DNA from 3 places in the Streptosporangium fragile genome. Region 3 is predicted to be linked to each of the others. Evidence: riboswitches for the same ligand, from Rfam matches in the RefSeq annotation. Region 3 holds a riboswitch; each other region holds the start of a gene.
What was found. Region 3 has a riboswitch for cyclic di-AMP ahead of ABD841_RS27015 (C40 family peptidase). Riboswitches for the same ligand answer to the same signal wherever they lie in the genome.
Positions count from the first base shown of each region.

Region 1: it holds a riboswitch for cyclic di-AMP, as region 3 does, so the genes downstream of both, ABD841_RS07145 (CHAP domain-containing protein) here and ABD841_RS27015 (C40 family peptidase) in region 3, are expected to answer to the same signal.
Region 2: it holds a riboswitch for cyclic di-AMP, as region 3 does, so the genes downstream of both, ABD841_RS34375 (VldE C-terminal domain-containing protein) here and ABD841_RS27015 (C40 family peptidase) in region 3, are expected to answer to the same signal.

Region 1 is NZ_BAAAVI010000007.1:138,128-143,504, reverse strand. Features, by position in the region: gene ABD841_RS07155 (oxidoreductase) at 206-1,072, shown strand; gene ABD841_RS07150 (TetR/AcrR family transcriptional regulator) at 1,091-1,669, shown strand; cyclic di-AMP (ydaO/yuaA leader) riboswitch at 2,190-2,330, shown strand; gene ABD841_RS07145 (CHAP domain-containing protein) at 2,349-3,053, shown strand; gene ABD841_RS07140 (helix-turn-helix transcriptional regulator) at 3,238-4,134, opposite strand; gene ABD841_RS07135 (oxidoreductase) at 4,289-5,161, shown strand; gene ABD841_RS07130 (response regulator) at 5,247-5,377, opposite strand, start outside.
Region 2 is NZ_BAAAVI010000078.1:9,498-14,874, reverse strand. Features, by position in the region: gene ABD841_RS34390 (hypothetical protein) at 1-390, opposite strand, end outside; gene ABD841_RS34385 (Glu/Leu/Phe/Val dehydrogenase family protein) at 545-1,600, opposite strand; gene ABD841_RS34380 (Lrp/AsnC family transcriptional regulator) at 1,713-2,177, shown strand; gene ABD841_RS34375 (VldE C-terminal domain-containing protein) at 2,213-3,187, opposite strand; cyclic di-AMP (ydaO/yuaA leader) riboswitch at 3,189-3,326, opposite strand; gene ABD841_RS34370 (AfsR/SARP family transcriptional regulator) at 3,663-5,377, opposite strand, start outside.
Region 3 is NZ_BAAAVI010000046.1:53,702-59,078, forward strand. Features, by position in the region: gene ABD841_RS27000 (glycosyltransferase family 4 protein) at 1-294, opposite strand, end outside; gene ABD841_RS27005 (M48 family metallopeptidase) at 291-1,568, opposite strand; gene ABD841_RS27010 (gluzincin family metallopeptidase) at 1,565-2,413, opposite strand; gene ABD841_RS27015 (C40 family peptidase) at 2,718-3,257, opposite strand; cyclic di-AMP (ydaO/yuaA leader) riboswitch at 3,376-3,535, opposite strand; gene ABD841_RS27020 (C40 family peptidase) at 4,240-5,214, opposite strand; gene ABD841_RS27025 (hypothetical protein) at 5,329-5,377, opposite strand, start outside.

The sequences.
Region 1 (5,377 bases), on a different contig from region 3:
GCAACGGCCGAACCCTGCTCCCGCGCGTGGTCTCGACCGTCCTCCACGCCGGGCGATGACCCGTTCACGACCGCCTCAACGTAACTTGGCGATCTTACACCCCCGGGAACTGGGGGTGAACAGCCGACTACGCGCGCTTGCGCCCACTTGTGACACCCCCTACCGTGGTGTACGGAACCGTTTCGTACACCACGAGGAGCGAGCGATGTGGACTCCCGACGACATCCCCGACCTGACCGGCCGCACCGCGGTGGTCACCGGGGCCACCGGCGGCATCGGCCTGCCGACGGCGCTGGAGCTGGCCCGGCACGGCGCGAGGGTCGTCCTGACCGCGCGTGACCCCGGGCGGGGCCGGGCCGCGCTGGAGACGATCAGGTCGGCGGTCCCGGGAGCGGCCGTCGAGATCGGCGCGCTGGACCTGGCCGACCTGGGCTCGGTGCGCGCGTTCGCGGCGACCGTCGAGGAGCCGCTGGACCTGCTGGTCAACAACGCCGGGATCGGCATGATCCCCCGGCGGACCACCGCCGACGGGTTCGAGGCCCAGTTCGGCACCAACCATCTCGGCCACTTCGCGCTGACCGGGCTGCTCCTGCCCCGCCTGCTCGCCCGCCCGGGGGCCCGGGTGGTCACGGTCTCCAGCGACGCGCACGCCATGGGCAGGATCGACTTCGACGACCTGGGCCTGGAGCGCCGGTACGGCAGGTTCTCCGCCTACGGGCGTTCCAAGCTCGCCAACCTGCTGTTCGCCACGGAACTGCAGCGCCGCGCCGACGCCGCGGGCGTGGGCCTGCTGAGCCTGGCGAGCCACCCGGGCGCGACGGCCACCGGGATCGTGAAGCTGGGGCCGGTCAACGCCCTGCTGCGCCTGGTGATGCAGTCACCCGCCAAGGGCGCCGTACCTTCCCTTTACGCGGCCACCTCCCCCGACGCGAAGGGCGGGGAGTTCGTCGGCCCGGGCCTGAAGGCGGTGCGCCGCTCACCGCAGGCGACGGATACGGCGCTGGCCCGGCGACTGTGGGAGGTCTCCGAGGAGCTGACCGGCGTACGATTCGAGGTGGCCCGGCAGCACTGACGATCCAGCGGAGGCACCTTGCGTCTTGACCCCCTGCGGGAGCGGGCGATTCTGGACGCGACCCTGGAGTTGCTGTCCGAGGTCGGGTACGACCGGATGTCCATCGACCAGATCGCCAAGCGGGCCAGCGCCAGCAAGGCGACGATCTACCGTCGCTGGCCGGGCAAGGAGGCCCTGGTCGTCGACCTGGTCTGCAACCACCTGGAGAGCGACGTCCCGGCCCCACCCGACACCGGGTCGATGCGCGGCGACCTGGTCGAGGTCGTGGCCGGTTTCTGCCGGGTCGTGGAGCAGAAGCACGCCATGATCTTCGGCCTGTTCACGGCGCTGCTCGTCTCCCCCGAGCTGGCCGCCGCCCTGCGCGACCACGTGCCCAGGCCCGATATCACGGGCACCACGCCGCTGCTCGACCGCGCCAGGGAGCGCGGCGAGCTGCCGGGCCACGTCGATCCGGCGGAGATCAGGAAGGTCACCGAGGCGATGGTGTGGCATCGCCTGTTCTTCACCGGCAGACCGCTCGACCGGGCGTTCGCCGAGGAGACGGTCGACCGGTTCCTGCTCCCCCTGATCCGCGCCTGGTCGGCTCCCGGGGAGTGAGACCGCTCAGCGGCGGTCGTGCCCCCGGAGCACTCTCCGGAGGGCCGGAGATCACTGTGACCTTTCCATGGCTTTCATGATGCTGTGCGTACCTTCACCACACTTTTTACTATCGAAATCGTGTTCGATTAAATCGTGACCATGGAACGGCCCGGCGGGGCACCCCCGCCCGGCTTCCGTCGCGCCCGCCGACGAAGATCGGCCGACTCGCGAAGCGGGCCGGAATCCCCGCGCACAGCGGGGTTCCGGCCCCGGATCACCCCTTCACTCCGGCGGCCGGATCCGGCGCGTCCGGCGCCGGAACGGACCTCCGCCACCCCTTTCCTCCGGCCGGGTGGCGCCCTGTTGTACCCCCCGTTTTCGGACGTAGTACCAAGCGATGGCAATGTGTCGCATTTGTAATCTTCTGTCCGAATCCCGTAGCTTCATCTCGTTCGTGGCGAACGCCTAGGTCTATCGAGACCTGAGCGTTGCCGTCACATTGCCCGACCGCGCTTCACCTGGGCGGACCTCGTCCCGGTGAGCACGGCCGCCGAATCCGCGACACCCGTCGCAGAACCGGGGAACCACGTTCCTGGGGTGAATCAGCGCATACCGCGCCGTAGGGCACTTCCCAGCCCGAACCCGTCAGCTAACCCGGTAGGCGGAATGGAAGCGAAGCAAGGAGTCGAACCCCCGCATGGCCAAGTACCGCCCCACCCCCAACGCCCCCCACCTCACGCGGATCGTTCTGGGCGCGTCCATCGCCCTCACCGCCGGCATCGCCGCCCCCGCCGCGTTCGCCGACAGCCACCCCCCGCTGAGCGCCCCGCCCGCCGAGTCCGTCAACACCCCCAAGAGCGCCTCGCCGGCGAAGACCCCCCTGGAGATCCAGGCGGAGAAGCTGCCCAAGGTGTCGGCCGCCCAGGTCCTGGAGCTGGCCGCCAAGCAGATCGGCATCCGCGAGAACGCCCAGGGTGGCGGGACCAAGTTCCACGACTGGTACATGTCCTCCTCCCGCGCCAAGGAGACCGTCGCCCGTGACGGCGGCTCCGTCCGCGCCTACGCCAACGCCCCCTGGTGCGCGATGTTCGTCTCCTGGATCGGCGAGCAGGCGGGCATCCGGCCCACCATGGGCTGGGACGCCTACACCGTCACCCACGCCAAGTGGTTCAAGGCCAACAAGCACTGGGGCCAGACCCCCAAGCCCGGCGCCGTGGTCTACTTCGACTGGAACGGCAGCAAGAACCTCGACGCGATCGACCACGTCGGCTTCGTGAAGAAGGACAACGGCGACGGCACGATCACCACGATCGAGGGCAACACCGGCGTCGGCCGCGTCGAGCAGCGCGTCCGTCCCAAGTCCCAGGTCGTCGGCTACGGCTACCCGGTCTACGCCGGGTAGGCCGCGCGCAGCGTCCACCCGCCACGGCGACGCGTGACCCGCGCCGTCCGTGGCACCCGCCGGACCCCCACCCGGCCCGCAACGCCCAGGGGCGCCGCTCGACCGAGCGGCGCCCCTGGGCGTTGGACGCCGGGCCCCGTGTCCTCCGTGCGGGCCGCCGGAGTCGGCGGCGGCCGCGGGCCGCTCACTGCCCGTCGAGGGTCTCCCGGTGGGTGGCGCGGCGGGTCCGCTCGTCACCTGAGGCGGTGAGGCTGCCCAGGATGGCGAGGAGTTCGGCGTTGCGGGTGCCGGGTTCGGCGTGGAAGACGACGAGGATCAGGCCGTCGGTGCCGTTGATGGTGAGTTTGTCGGAGTGCAGGTCGAGTTCGCCGACCTGAGGATGGTTCAGACGGACGATGTGTCCGCGTTTGGGTTGTACGTCGTGGCGGGCCCACAAACGGCGGAACTGCTCGCTGCGTACGGACAACTCCCCGACGAGTTCCTGCAGCCGCGGATTGTCGACGTCCGGCCCGACGTGGGCGCGCAGGCTGGCGACCCCCTCCTCGACGGTCCTCTCCCAGTCCCGCCGCAGGTCCCGTTCGGCCTCGTCCAGGAGAACCGCCTGGAGCAGGTTGACGCCGGGCGCATAGTTGGGGGAGAGCGCGGCGGCGAGGGAGTTGACGGCGAGCAGGTCGGTGAACTTGTTCTGGACGTAGGCGGGGTTGCCGGTCCAGCCGTCGATGAGCCGGAGGATGCTCGACGGCACCTGCTCGGGTGTGCGCGGCCGCTTGGCGCGGGTGCGGGCGGACGGGCGCCGGCCGCCCCGGTGCGCGCCCGCCAACCCGATGAGATGGGCGGTGGCGTCGGCATCCAGGCGCAGGACCAGGGCGAGGGATCGGAGGACCTGTTCGGAGGGGTTGCGGTCGCGGCCCTGTTCGAGGCGCAGATAGTAGTCGGAGCTGATGCCGGCGAGCATGGCGACTTCCTCGCGGCGTAGTCCCGGTACCCGGCGCAGGCCGCCGCCGGGAAGCCCGGCGTCCTCGGGCCGGACCTGGGCCCGGCGGGCGCGCAGGAACTCACCCAGCGCGTTCGTTCCGTCCATGCCTCAACGGTAGGCCCACCGCCCCGGGAGTGACTGTCCCTGCCGGTCCCAGGAACAGCGGGGCACTGCCACCTGCGGGCGTCCTGCCGGACGATGGTCATCGCCAGGTCGCCCGGGAGCGGCGACCGGTTTCCCGGTGAGAAGAACGAGAGGGATGACCATGCCTGCAAGCGTTGGCGGTGGGAGCGTTACTCCGGCAGAGGGCCTGACGCTGTCCCGTATGGGCTACGGAGCCATGCAACTGGCCGGGCCGCGCGTCTTCGGCCCGCCCAGGGACCGTGACCAGGCCCTGGCGGTGCTGCGCGAGGTGGTGGAGTCCGGGATCACCCACATCGACACCGCGGACTTCTACGGGCCCGCGGTGGTCAACGAGCTGATCAAGGAGGCCCTGCACCCCTACCCGGCCGACCTGCGCATCGTGACCAAGGTCGGTGCGCGGCGCGGCGGTGACGGCAGCTGGATCCCGTCGCTGGACCCGGAGGACCTCAAGGACCAGGTCCGCGAGAACCTGGAGAACCTCGGCCTGGACGCCCTGGACGTGGTGAATCTGCGGGTCGGCTCCGCCGAAGGCACCGATGACGCTCCGCTGGCCGACCAGTTCGGCGCGCTGGCCGAGCTGCGGCAGGAGGGCCTGATCCGCCACCTGGGCCTCAGCGGCGTGTCCGCGGCGCAGCTGACCGAGGCGCAGGCGATCGCCCCGGTGGTGACGGTGCAGAACCTGTACAACCTCGCCAACCGGCAGGACGACGCTCTGGTCGAGCGATGCGCGGCGGAGAACATCGCCTTCGCGCCGTTCTTCCCCCTCGGCGGGTTCACCCCGCTGCAGTCGGAGACGCTGAGCAAGGTCGCCGCCCGCCTCGGCGCCTCCCCGCCGCAGGTCGCCCTCGCGTGGCTGCTTCAGCGCTCGGCGAGCACCGTGCTGATCCCCGGCACGTCCTCGGTGGCGCACCTGCGGGAGAACATCGCCGCCGCCGATCTGGTCCTGCCCGCCGATGCCGTCGCCGAACTCGACACCATCGGCGAGTAGCGGACCGAGGAGATCCACCGGGTCGACGCCGGTGCCGGGCCGGTGGCGGCAGGCCGGGAGACGGGCTCCCGGCGGGCCCGCGGGCTCACTCGCGGTGGGAGGCGTCCGGAAACGGCGGTCCCGGCCGGTGAGGCCCCGGGACGGGCGGCGAGGCCGTGTCCGTTCGTGTCACGTTCTCGATGACGTCGCGGAGGCAGTCGAGCAGCACCGCTCTGG
Region 2 (5,377 bases), on a different contig from region 3:
CCGGGAAACCATCGGTTTTCCGGCGCTTATTCCGCGTTGCTTTTCCGCCGTAGCCGTCCGGCGTCGGCGCCGGGAATGAAACGGGGATGGCCCGCCTCCGCTTTCCGGTATCCCCGTCCGGCCGAGCGGATCACGGCGAAGACGATCGGCAGGCGCCACCTGCCGGATCCCTTCGCCGCGGCCGAGGAGGTCGGCGAGCGCCACGACGACGATCGACACGGCGATGAACGGCTCGACGATCTGCGCGGGTGCTGCCACGACGCCCGTCGCCGCCGGAAGGAACGTGACACTGGTGACGGTCAGCGATCTGCACGAGCAGGATGCGCCGGCGGAGCAGGCCCGGCGCTCAGTGGCGGTGCGGCCGCCCGGGACGACCACTGCGGGAGCCATCCGGCCGCACCCCTCGCAGTTCACCTCTGCTCGAACGCGCATGGAGCGGGTAGAGCAGAGCGAAGGCGCGCCGCGCCCCGCCCGGACTCGAATCACAACGCCTCACGGCGCACACCGATGACCGTAGAGTCCCCGGCAGGAGGCGCTTCATGCCTCAGTGCGGATGCGAGAGGCTTTCGGGAACGGCCGCGCGGATACGGCGCTGCGCCATCTCGTGTGCCGCTTGATCGGGGGTTACACCGAGATCATCGGCGGTCTCCAGGAGAGCGGTAACGGTGCCTTCGATGGCGTTGACCCGGGCGCGGGCTTGGTCGGCGCCGAATTCGTACAGCTCCGTGGTTATCGCGTTGATGGCACCACCCGCACTCGCCACGTAGTCCGGGATCCAGACAATGCTCCGCTGATGCAGCAGTTCGGCGACCTCGGGGGTGGCCAGCTGGTTGTTCGCCGGCCCGACCACGGCACGGCAGCGCAGATCCCCCACGACCTGCGTGGTCAGCACGCCGCCGAGCGCGGCGGGGATCAGAACGTCGACGTCTGCGGTGACGATCTCGTCGGGGCTGCGCCAGGCGGCGCCGAGATCCTCGGCGATCTCCATCTTGGAGGTGTCGATGTCGGTGACGGTTAGTTCGACTCCCTCGGCGGCCAGCAGACGGGCGAGGTGTTCCCCGACGTGACCCAGGCCGATCAGTGCCATGCGGCGGCCTTCGAGGTTCGCGTCGCCGTACAGGCGTCGGCTGAGGGCGCGCAGCGCGGCGAGCGTCCCTTGCGCGGTGTGCGGGGACGAGTCGCCGCTTCCGCCCAGGTCTTCCGGCTTGCAGAACACGTGCGGGGTGACCTCCCCGATCACCGCCATGTCGGCTGGGGCCGTCCCCACATCCGGGCCGACCGCGTAGCTCCCGTCCATCGAGTCGATCATGTCGGCGACGTCGTACATGACGTCCCGGCGCCGGGCCGAATCCAGCCGGGTGCCTTGTGGCAGGGCCACGACGGTCTTTCCGCCGCCGCTGGTCAGCCCGGCCACCGCGAACTTGAGTGTCATCGCGGCCGACAGGCGAAGAGCGTCGGTAAGGCCATCGCGCCAATCGGGGTAGTGCCAGAGCCGGAGCCCTCCCGCGGCCGGGCCCAGTGCCGTGGAGTGAAGGGCGAGGATCACTGGTAGATCTGAGCGCGGGCCCCGCCGGATGAGGATTTTTTCGTGGTCCAGCATGGGCTTTCCCTTCTCGCGTAGTCAGTCGACGGTAACCGTTCTGCCCGGCATCTGCCGTGCTCTGAGAGGGTTTACCGAACGATTGACCGGAAGAGCCAGTAACATCCTGGTCGTGGATGAACTTGATTCGGAAATTGTGCGGCTTCTCCAAACAGATGCGCGGCAGTCCAACCGGGAGCTCGCCCGAAAGCTCGGCGTGGCACCCTCGACCTGCCTGGAACGCGTCCGCGCGCTTACCCGGCGAGGCGTCATCCGCGGCTACCACGCGGATATCGACCCCGCCGCGCTCAACCGCCGGGTCCAGGCCCTGGTGTCGGTTCAGATTCGCCCGCTGAGCCGCAGCGTCATCGACGCCTTCCAGGACTTCGCCGGCGGACTTCCCCAGGTCCTCAGCGTATTTGTGCTTTCCGGAGGCGACGACTTCGTCCTCCACGTCGCCGTTCAAGATCTTGACAGCCTGCACTCTTTCCTCACCGACCGACTCAGCAAGCGCCGGGAGGTCACTGGATTCCGCACATCGGTGATCTTCCAGCAAGTCAGCAACACCGCCCCCACCCGCCTCCCCGAACCCTCTTAGATCCACTCCTGGGCGGGATGCTATTCGTCCCTTTATCAGTGCATCGAGATGTGCACGTGGTCGTAGTGGTTCTGGGTGATGCTCCCCCGGTCCTCCATGGCGCGCCAGCCGGAGCCGTGGTTGATGCGCTGGCGCCAGATCACGTACTTGACGCCGAGCTTGTCCCTGTTCTCCAGGGTCCAGGCGGCGATCTCGTCGCCGAGTTTGAGGTTGGCCGCCGTGGGCATCGCGCCGCCGCTGCTCATCATGAAGTCGCAGGCGCGGCCCAGGGGGTGCTCGCCACCGTCGTTGCCCGAGCGGTAGCAGCCGACCTCGTACGGGAGGTCGAAGCGCTTCTTGATGGTGTCGCGCATGGTGCGGGTCCGGTCGGTGATGTTGTCGGTGCCGGTGGGCTGCTGGGGGGCCCAGGTGCCGTCGGCGCGGCGGCCCGAGCCGGTGGGGACGAGCCGGTCGAGCCTGCCTTTGAGGTCGCCGATCGCCTCCCGGGTCTCCGCGCGCCGGCTCCCGAGCTCCTCGACCTCCGCCTCGATCTCGTCGGCGAGACGGGTGGCCTTCTCCACGGCCTGCTTGCTGCCGTGGAGGCCGGCGGCGAAGCCCCGCAGCTGGGCGACCTCCAGGACGGTGAGCTGCTCCGTCACCGCGGCGCCGCTCAGGCCGAGGGTGAGCAGGACGGAGGGCAGGGTTCCCGCGCTGCTCTGGTAACGGACCAGCGCGGCGGAGACGACCTGGTTCCTGGCTTCGGCGTAGGCCTCCTCGGCCTTCCGCAGGCTCTCCTTCGCTGCGGCTTCGGCCTTCTGCGCTTTCTTGAGCGACTCGCGCTTGGCCCGGTAGGCGCGGCCCAGCGTGTCGGCCTTCTTGCCGAGCTCGGCCAGATCGGCACGGAGCTCGCTCTCGGTCGGCTTGGGGGCTGCGAGCCCCGCCTCTGCGGGACCCAGCGCGAGCGCGACGGCGGCGAAGGCGCCGACCACGACGGTCGCATGACGGCGGAACGTGGGGGACGTGGCTGTCACGTGTCTTCCTCTCATCTGCCGACCGGGTTAGCTGACGGGTTCGGGCTGGAGGAAGCCCGTCCACGGAAGTGGATTCACCCCGGGTGCGGTGGGTCCCCGGTTCCCGGGCGAGGCGCCTGGGATTAGGCATGTCGGCTGGTACAGCCGAGGCAGAACGGAGCTTAGTAGTAAATAGCCGGTCATGTGAACCCAATCAGGCACAAAACACCGATCGACTCGCTATTGACTACAGACCGACACAAAAGGGACAACACGTGTCGGTGTCACGGTCCGCCTCCGGCGGGCGTGGGACCTCCGGACAGAGCTCCGGGCGAGCGCGCGGAGAGCGCCGGAACGCATGAGTGCCCGGACAGGCTCGCGGGGCACCGGGACACATGAGACCCGGACGGGAGCGCGGGGCGCCGGGACACACGAGCACCCGGACGGGCGCGCGGAGGGGGGACGCGAGGGCAGGGCTCCGTCCGTCCCGGCCCGCTCAGAACCACTCCGAGCGTCCCGGCAGGGTCGCCCGCGGGCGGGGGCGGCTCGTGGACGCGTTGCGCACGCGCGGAGCGCGCGGGCCGGGCTGGGAGCGCGCCTGGTCGGCGGGATGACCGGAATCCCGGGCGATGTCGAGGGCGGCCTGGTGGTAGACGAGCGCTTTGGCGGGGTGACCGGTGGCCTGGTGGGCGCGGGCGAGGCCGTACAGCCCCTCGAACTGGGCGCCGCGGTCTCCGACCCGGCGGGCGATCTTCAGCGCGCGCCGGTAGTGGTCGGCGGCGGTCCGGTACTCGCCCCGGAGGAGGTGGACGAAGCCGAGGCCGGTCAGCGCGCGGAGCTCACCGTCGCGGTCACCGGTGGCGCGTGCGATCTCCAGCGCGTACTCGGAGTACTCGGAATACGCGGGGTAGTCGGGGTAGTCGGAGTACTCGGAATACGCGGGGTAGTCGGGGTAGTCGGAGTACTCGGCGGACCGGCCCGGGGCCGGCCGGGCGTGCGCGCGGGGCGCGTCAGGCCCGCCACCGCGGCCGATGACGGCTCGCGCGATCTCCAGGGCCTGCTCGAAGCACTCGGCGGCCTCGCCGGACCGCCCCTGCGCGAGATGGACGTCTCCGAGGCCGCACAGTGCGGCGAGCTCGCGATCGCGGTCGGCGCCGACGGGGGCGAGGGCGGCATGCGGGACGCGGGCGTGGTGAGCGCGGGTGTGCAGGTGGCGCTGGAGAACCACCGCGAGGCGGCGGGCGTGGACGGGCCAGCCGTGCCCGGCGGCGTGCGCGGCGGCGGCGAGCAGGTTGGCCAACTCGGCGTCCAGCCACTCCGCCCCGCGGGCCGGGCCGCCGGGAAGCGGCACCGGGCCGACCGGCCTCCGGACGCGGGGGACGTGGTCGGCCGCACCGGGGTGGGCCGGCTCCGCGGCGGCCGGGACGGCGGAGACGTAGTGGTCGAACAGCCGGGTCAGGGCGGTGCGCCGGTCGATCTCGGTGTCCTCGTCGGCCAGGGTGGCGGTGGCGTGCGCGCGCAGCAGGTCGTGGAAGCGGTACCGGCCCGAGACCGGCTCCTGCAGCAGGTGGGCGTCGACCAGGTCGTCGAGGAGCCGGTCGGCGTGCTGGAGGGTGGTGCCGGCGAGGGCCGCGGCCGCGTGCCGCTCGATGTCGGGCCCCGGGTGCAGGCCGAGCAGCCGGTACATGCCCTGTAGGTCCGAGCCGAGGCGGTGGTACGACAGGTCCATGGCGGTCGTGACGCTGAGCCGGTCGACTTCGAGCTCGCCGAGGCGGTGCTGGCGGTCGCGGAGCCGGTCGGCCAGGTGCGCCGGCGTCCAGCCGGGCCGGCTCCGCAGGCGGGCGGCGGCGACGCGGATCGCCAGCGGCAGGCGGCCGCACAGCTCGACGATCTCGGTGAGCGGCCCGGCCGGCTGGCCGGCGAGGCGCCGCTCCCCTGCGGTGCGGGTGAACAGGGCGAGCGCCTCGTCGCGCGGGAGGACGTCCAGGGAGAGCCGCCGGACGTCTTCCAGGCCGGCCAGCCGCCTGCGGCTGGTGATCAGGGTCAGGCAGCCGGGAGCGCCGGGCAGCAGGGGCCGGACCTGGCTCTCCTCGGCCGCGTTGTCCAGCAGGATCAGCACGCGCCGACCGGCCAGCCGGGTGCGGTACAGGGCGGCGCGGGCGTCGAGATCGGGAGGGATCTGCTCGCCGGGCACGCCCAGGGCGCCCAGCA
Region 3 (5,377 bases):
GGGCGCGAGCAGCCCGAGCGGGGCCGCCGCCCCGAAGACCACGGTGTCGCACCCGAACTCGGCGACCAGGCCGGCGGCCCGGCGGGCGACGGCGGGCGTGGGCAGCATCACCGAGGTGGGGTGCCGCACGACCGGGTACAGCTGCCGCACGTCGAAGTCCGCGCAGCCGGGCCAGTCGGGGGCGTAGACGACCACCGAGTCCGGCGGGCGGCGGGAGGTGAGGCCGTGCACGAACGACTGGATGCCGCCGGCCCGGGGCGGGAAGTCGTTCGTGATGACGAGTGTGCGTTTCACGGCTCCCGGAACCCGTTCAGCAGGGCCCAGGAGCGCGCCATGGCGATGCGCTCCGGCGCCGGAGGATGGGACACATAGAGCACATATTCGATGACATCAGGTGACAAATCGGAAATGTTGGTGACCGAGAGGCGTTTCTGCATGGCCACGAACGTCGCCGGGTCCCGGGTGAGATCCAGCGCGTGGGCGTCGGCACGGGCCTCGATGTGTCTGCTGACCAGGTTCGTGGCCGGTCCCGACAGGACCGTGGCCAGACTCAGTGCCCCCATCAGCAGGGCCGTCGCCCGCGGGTCGCCGAGTGAGGAGACCTCGGCCCGCCGCCGTACCCCCGGCGCCGCGGTCACCAGGTAGAGAAGGCAGGCGCCGAAGGCCGCCCCCAGACCGCCGACGAGCGTGCCCGCCAGCACGTCGCCCGCCTTGGCGTGGCCCAGCTCGTGCGCCACCACCAGCTCGACCTCGTCGGCGGGCGCCTGGAGCAGGGTGTCGTAGACCACGATCCTGCGGGTCGCGCCGAAGCCGGAGACGTAGGCGTTGAGCGCGGTGGTCCGGCGGGAGGCGTCGGCGACGAGCACGTCGTCGACCGGCACGCCGTCCCTGGCGGCCATGGCCAGCAGGTCGTCGCGGAGCCGGCCGTCGGCCATCGGCCGGAAGTCGTTGAAGAGCGGCTCGATCACCACCGGGTAGGCGAACGACGCCAGCAGGGTCAGCCCGAACGCCCCGGCCGCCGCGGGGATCCACCAGCGCCGGTAGCGTCGCGCCAGTGCGATCACGGCCAGCACCATGATCGCGATCAGCGCGGTCCTGACGCCGATGTTCTTGAGCCGGTCGGCCGCCCAGGGCAGCCAGGTCTGGGTGGACAGCCCGAAGTCACGCAGATGGGTCTCCGACCACATGCCCAGCGGCCAGCGCAGAACCTCGGTCGCCGCCGACAGCGCCGCGACACCCAGCAGAGCCCGCAGCCACCACGGGCCGCGCAGGCGGCCGACCAGCCGCGCGCCCAGCGGGGTGGCCACCAGCACCCCGGCGACGACCAGGGTCAGGCCGAGCGACAGGTAGGCGGGGACACTGACCAGCGCGTCGAACGTCTCGGCGCGGGCGATCTGGGCGGGGGTGAAGTCGCGGGCCGGATCGGGGACGACCTCCGGAGCGCTCCCGGGCAGCGCCCGCCAGGGCGTGGTGAACGCCACGACGGCCAGCGTGACCGCCCCCAGGGCGGCCAGCGCCCATCCCGCCGCGCGCATGCCGGAGGGCCTGCCCGTCGTGCTCAGCGTCATGCGAGTTCCTTCCGCAGGTAGTCGCGCCAGGCCTCGGTGAGCTCGGCCTCCGGCAGGCCCAGCGTGGTCCCGGTATCGCTACCGTAGAGCCTCACCAGGGCCTTCTCGCCGAAGCGCTCCACGACGAACCGGCAGGCGAGCCAGGCCTCCTCATACGCCTGGGCCAGCCGGGGGGCGCCGGGGGCGAAGTCCGCGGGCCCCGGCAGGCCGGCGGGCACGATGCCCGCCCGTACCTCCGCGGCCAGCTCGGCGGCGGCCACTCGGACCGGGATCCCGGCACCGCGGTAGCCCACGTAGTCGGCGAACCCCTCCGACAACCACATCGGCACCCGGCCGCCCCGGGTCGCGCCGGTGGCCACATGGGTGAGCTCGTGTGTGATCACCACGTCCCGGCCGGTCGGGGTGAGCCGCGCGTAGCCCGACGGCAGGACGATCACCCGGTCCGCGGTCGCCATCGCGGCCAGACCTCGGGTGCTTCCGGCTCCGGCGAGCGCCGCCGCCTCGGCGTCGGTGGCGGGGAACAGGACCAGCGCCCGCACCGGCCCCCAGACCGCTCCGACCGCGCGGCGGGCGCGGTCGGCCCTGACCGCCAGGTCGCGCAGGACGGCGGGCGGGACGCGGTGTCCGATCACCAGGGAGTGCTCGCCGCGGACGGCGGCGGCCTCCCCCGGCCACAGCTCCGGAACGTCGCCCGGGAGGTCAGGAAGGCCGGGTGGGAGGTCGCGGTCGCGCGGGGGCCACGCGGCCCCGGCGGGCGACGGCCCGGCCCCGGTGAGCAGCGGCCCGGCGCTCATCAGCGCCAGCATCCCGGCGAGCACGGCGCGACGCCCCTTCGGGACGGACATACGGCCCGATGCTACCGTGACCGCCGGACGGTGCCCGGGTTCACGCCCCGGGCGAGAGCCGACGCGCGAAGGTGCCCTCCGAGGTGAGGACACCGGGGTCGACCACCGGCGGTAGGCGGGAGGCCGTCGAGGCGCCGGGTGAACCCGTGCGGCACGGGCGGGAGCCGCCTTTCCACGGTGGCGGGCGCGTCGATCTCCACGGTGGCGGGCGCGTCGATCGACGGCCGCCGATCCGCCGGTGTGCGCACCACGCATGGAGCGGCCCCGTCCTTCCCTGGGGATGGACGGGGCCGGTGTCCGTTGCTCAGGCTCCGGGCCGGGCCGCTCCGGCGAAGGAGGACCGGTAGTACCCCTCCAGCTTCACGATCCGGACCGTCTTTCCGCTGCTCGGCGAGTGGACCATGCGACCGTTGCCGACGTACATGCCGACGTGGCCCTTCCCACTGAAGAACAGCAGGTCACCGGGGCGCAGATTGCTCCACGAGACCTTCTTCCTGATCGCCCGGTACTGGCTGTGCGTGATCCGGGGGAGGGACACGCCGGCCTTGCGCCAGGCGAACTGGACGAGCCCTGAGCAGTCGAACGCGCCGGGACCGGAGGCTCCCCACCGGTACGGATCGCCGACCTGCTTCTTGGCCACCGAAACGGCCTTTCGAGCCCGCACCTTCTGCAACGCGGCCTTGCTCAGCTTGGCCTTGGCCTTCGCCTTGGCCTTGGCCTTGGTCTTGGCCTCGCTCTCGGTCCGAGTCTCGGTCCCGTCGGTGCTCTGGACCTGCTCGGAGCCGCTCGCGGTGCCGTTGACCTGGAGCGTGGGCGCGGTGTCCGCCATCGCCTCCGCCGTCATGGACCCCAGCGTGACCGCTCCGGCTGAGGCGGTCAGGGTGAGGGCGAACCCGCCGATGGAGAGGCGGAAAAGGCGCGACAGACGGGGGTTGTGCAGGGTGGTAGACAGGATTTCTCCTTGGGACTTCCACTGATGCCTACCGGGTTAGCTGACGGATTCGGGCCTGGAAGATGCCCTACGGCATAAAAATGCCGATTCACCCCTGACCATGCTTTCGCGGGCCTTTTGGGTCCCCGGTTTCGTGCCTCCTGGCTGCACGAATTCGGCAGGCCACCGCGACGGGGGCGCACCCCGGGTCGAGGGAGCGGCGGCCGGTTGGATTTCTATGGGGCATCGGCCCGGAGGCCGATCTGGACCGCGGCAGCATGGCGTGCGGCCGCGAGGCCAGAAGGTACCCGGATCTCCACCATCCGGCAAAGCATTCACCAACTTTGAAGATCAAAAACGCCTCGTGATCTTCCCGTTATCCCTGCTTAATCGCTATTTATGCTATCGAGATATGACTCTCGTCACATCTTACGAATCACTCCCCGCAATTCATCACTTCTGTAACATATGTCACATTGGTGTTGATCTCGGTTTGATCTCCGTCGGACCGGGAGACAGACGGGTCGGCGCCCGGCGCGGGAACGGACGCCGCGGACGGGGGCGTGGACAGGGCTGGGTGCGGAGCCACGGATGCGGCCGGAGGCGGCGTCGACGATGCCGGACCCCACGGTGACGGGGGCGGTGACGGGCTCGGGACAGACGGAGGGCACCGGTCCCGGCGCTCGGGACGGGCCGGCACGCGAAACAGACGACGAAGCTACAGACCAGCACGAAACGAACGCACGGCACGCCAGACCGGCGCGAGACGCGCGTACGGGAGACGTGCGTACGGAACGACAGACCGGCGCGAGACGCGCGTACGGGAGACGTGCGTACGGGAGACGTGCGTACGGAACGACAGACCGGCGCGGGCCGGGCGGCACCCGCGGGCGCGTCAGGGGCGGACGGCCCCGACGAGGCGACGGCCGTACGCCGAGAGAGGGACGACCTTGACGACATCGCCGGTCTGCGGAGCGTGCACGATCTTGCCGTCGCCCGCGTAGAGGCTGACGTGGCCGAGCCCCTCACTGAAGATGAGGTCGCCCGGCTGCAGATCGTTCAGCGAGACCTTGCGGCCGGCACCCCAGCTCCACTGCTCCCAGGTCGTGCGTGGCAGGCTGACCCCGCCGCTGCGCCAGGCGGCCTGGACCAGGCCGGAGCAGTCCCAGCCGCCGGGGCCGGTGCCGCCGTACTGGTAGGGCTTGCCGACCTGGGCGAAGGCGAACTCCAGGGCGGCGCGGGCGTTGCCCGAGGCCGGGCCGTTGTACTGGATGCCCGCGCTGTCGGGATTACCGGGGTTGTAGGCGCCGACCTCGCGCAGGACCTTCTGCTGAGCCTTGATCATTTTCTCGACCCTGGCCTTCTCCACGGCCAGCTCGTCGCGCGTCCGGTCGGCCTCCGCCAGGGCGTCCTTGGCCTTGTCGCGGCTGTCGCGCAGCTCCTTGGTGGCCTCGTCGAAGGCGTGCAGGGACTGGGCACGGCTGGCCGACAGCTGGTCGACCGCGGCCAGTCCGCTCAGCAGGGCGCCGGGATCGGTCTGGCTGACCATGCCCTCCCAGCCGGTGATCGACCCGAACTGGTAGGTGCTGACGGCCATGGTGACGAGCTCCGTACGCAGCCCGGCGACCCTCTCGCCCTGGCGGGTGAGGTCGTCGTTGAGCGCCCGGTACTTCTTCCTGGCGCGCTTCCACTTCTCGGAGGCCTGGTTGTACTTCTCGACGAGAAGGTCCGCCTGTTCGTTGAGCTTCTCCAGTTTCTTCCTCGCCTGGGCGGGCGTCGGCTTCGGCTCGGCCCCCGCGCTCCCCGTGGGGACGACCGTCACGAGCGCGAGAGCCAGCCCGGCGGCAACCGGGATTCGGAGCAATCTCACCGGTATACCCGCCACGGCCACGACAACGCCTCCTGAACGCATCGACCTGCGGCGAAATAGTACAGAAGAAGTATAGAAGGCTCACCTTTTCGGCAAGTTTGTTCCGTACCCGATTTACCCGCAGGTGGCGACGGCGCAGATCTTGGCGGTCATCTTCCGGGCG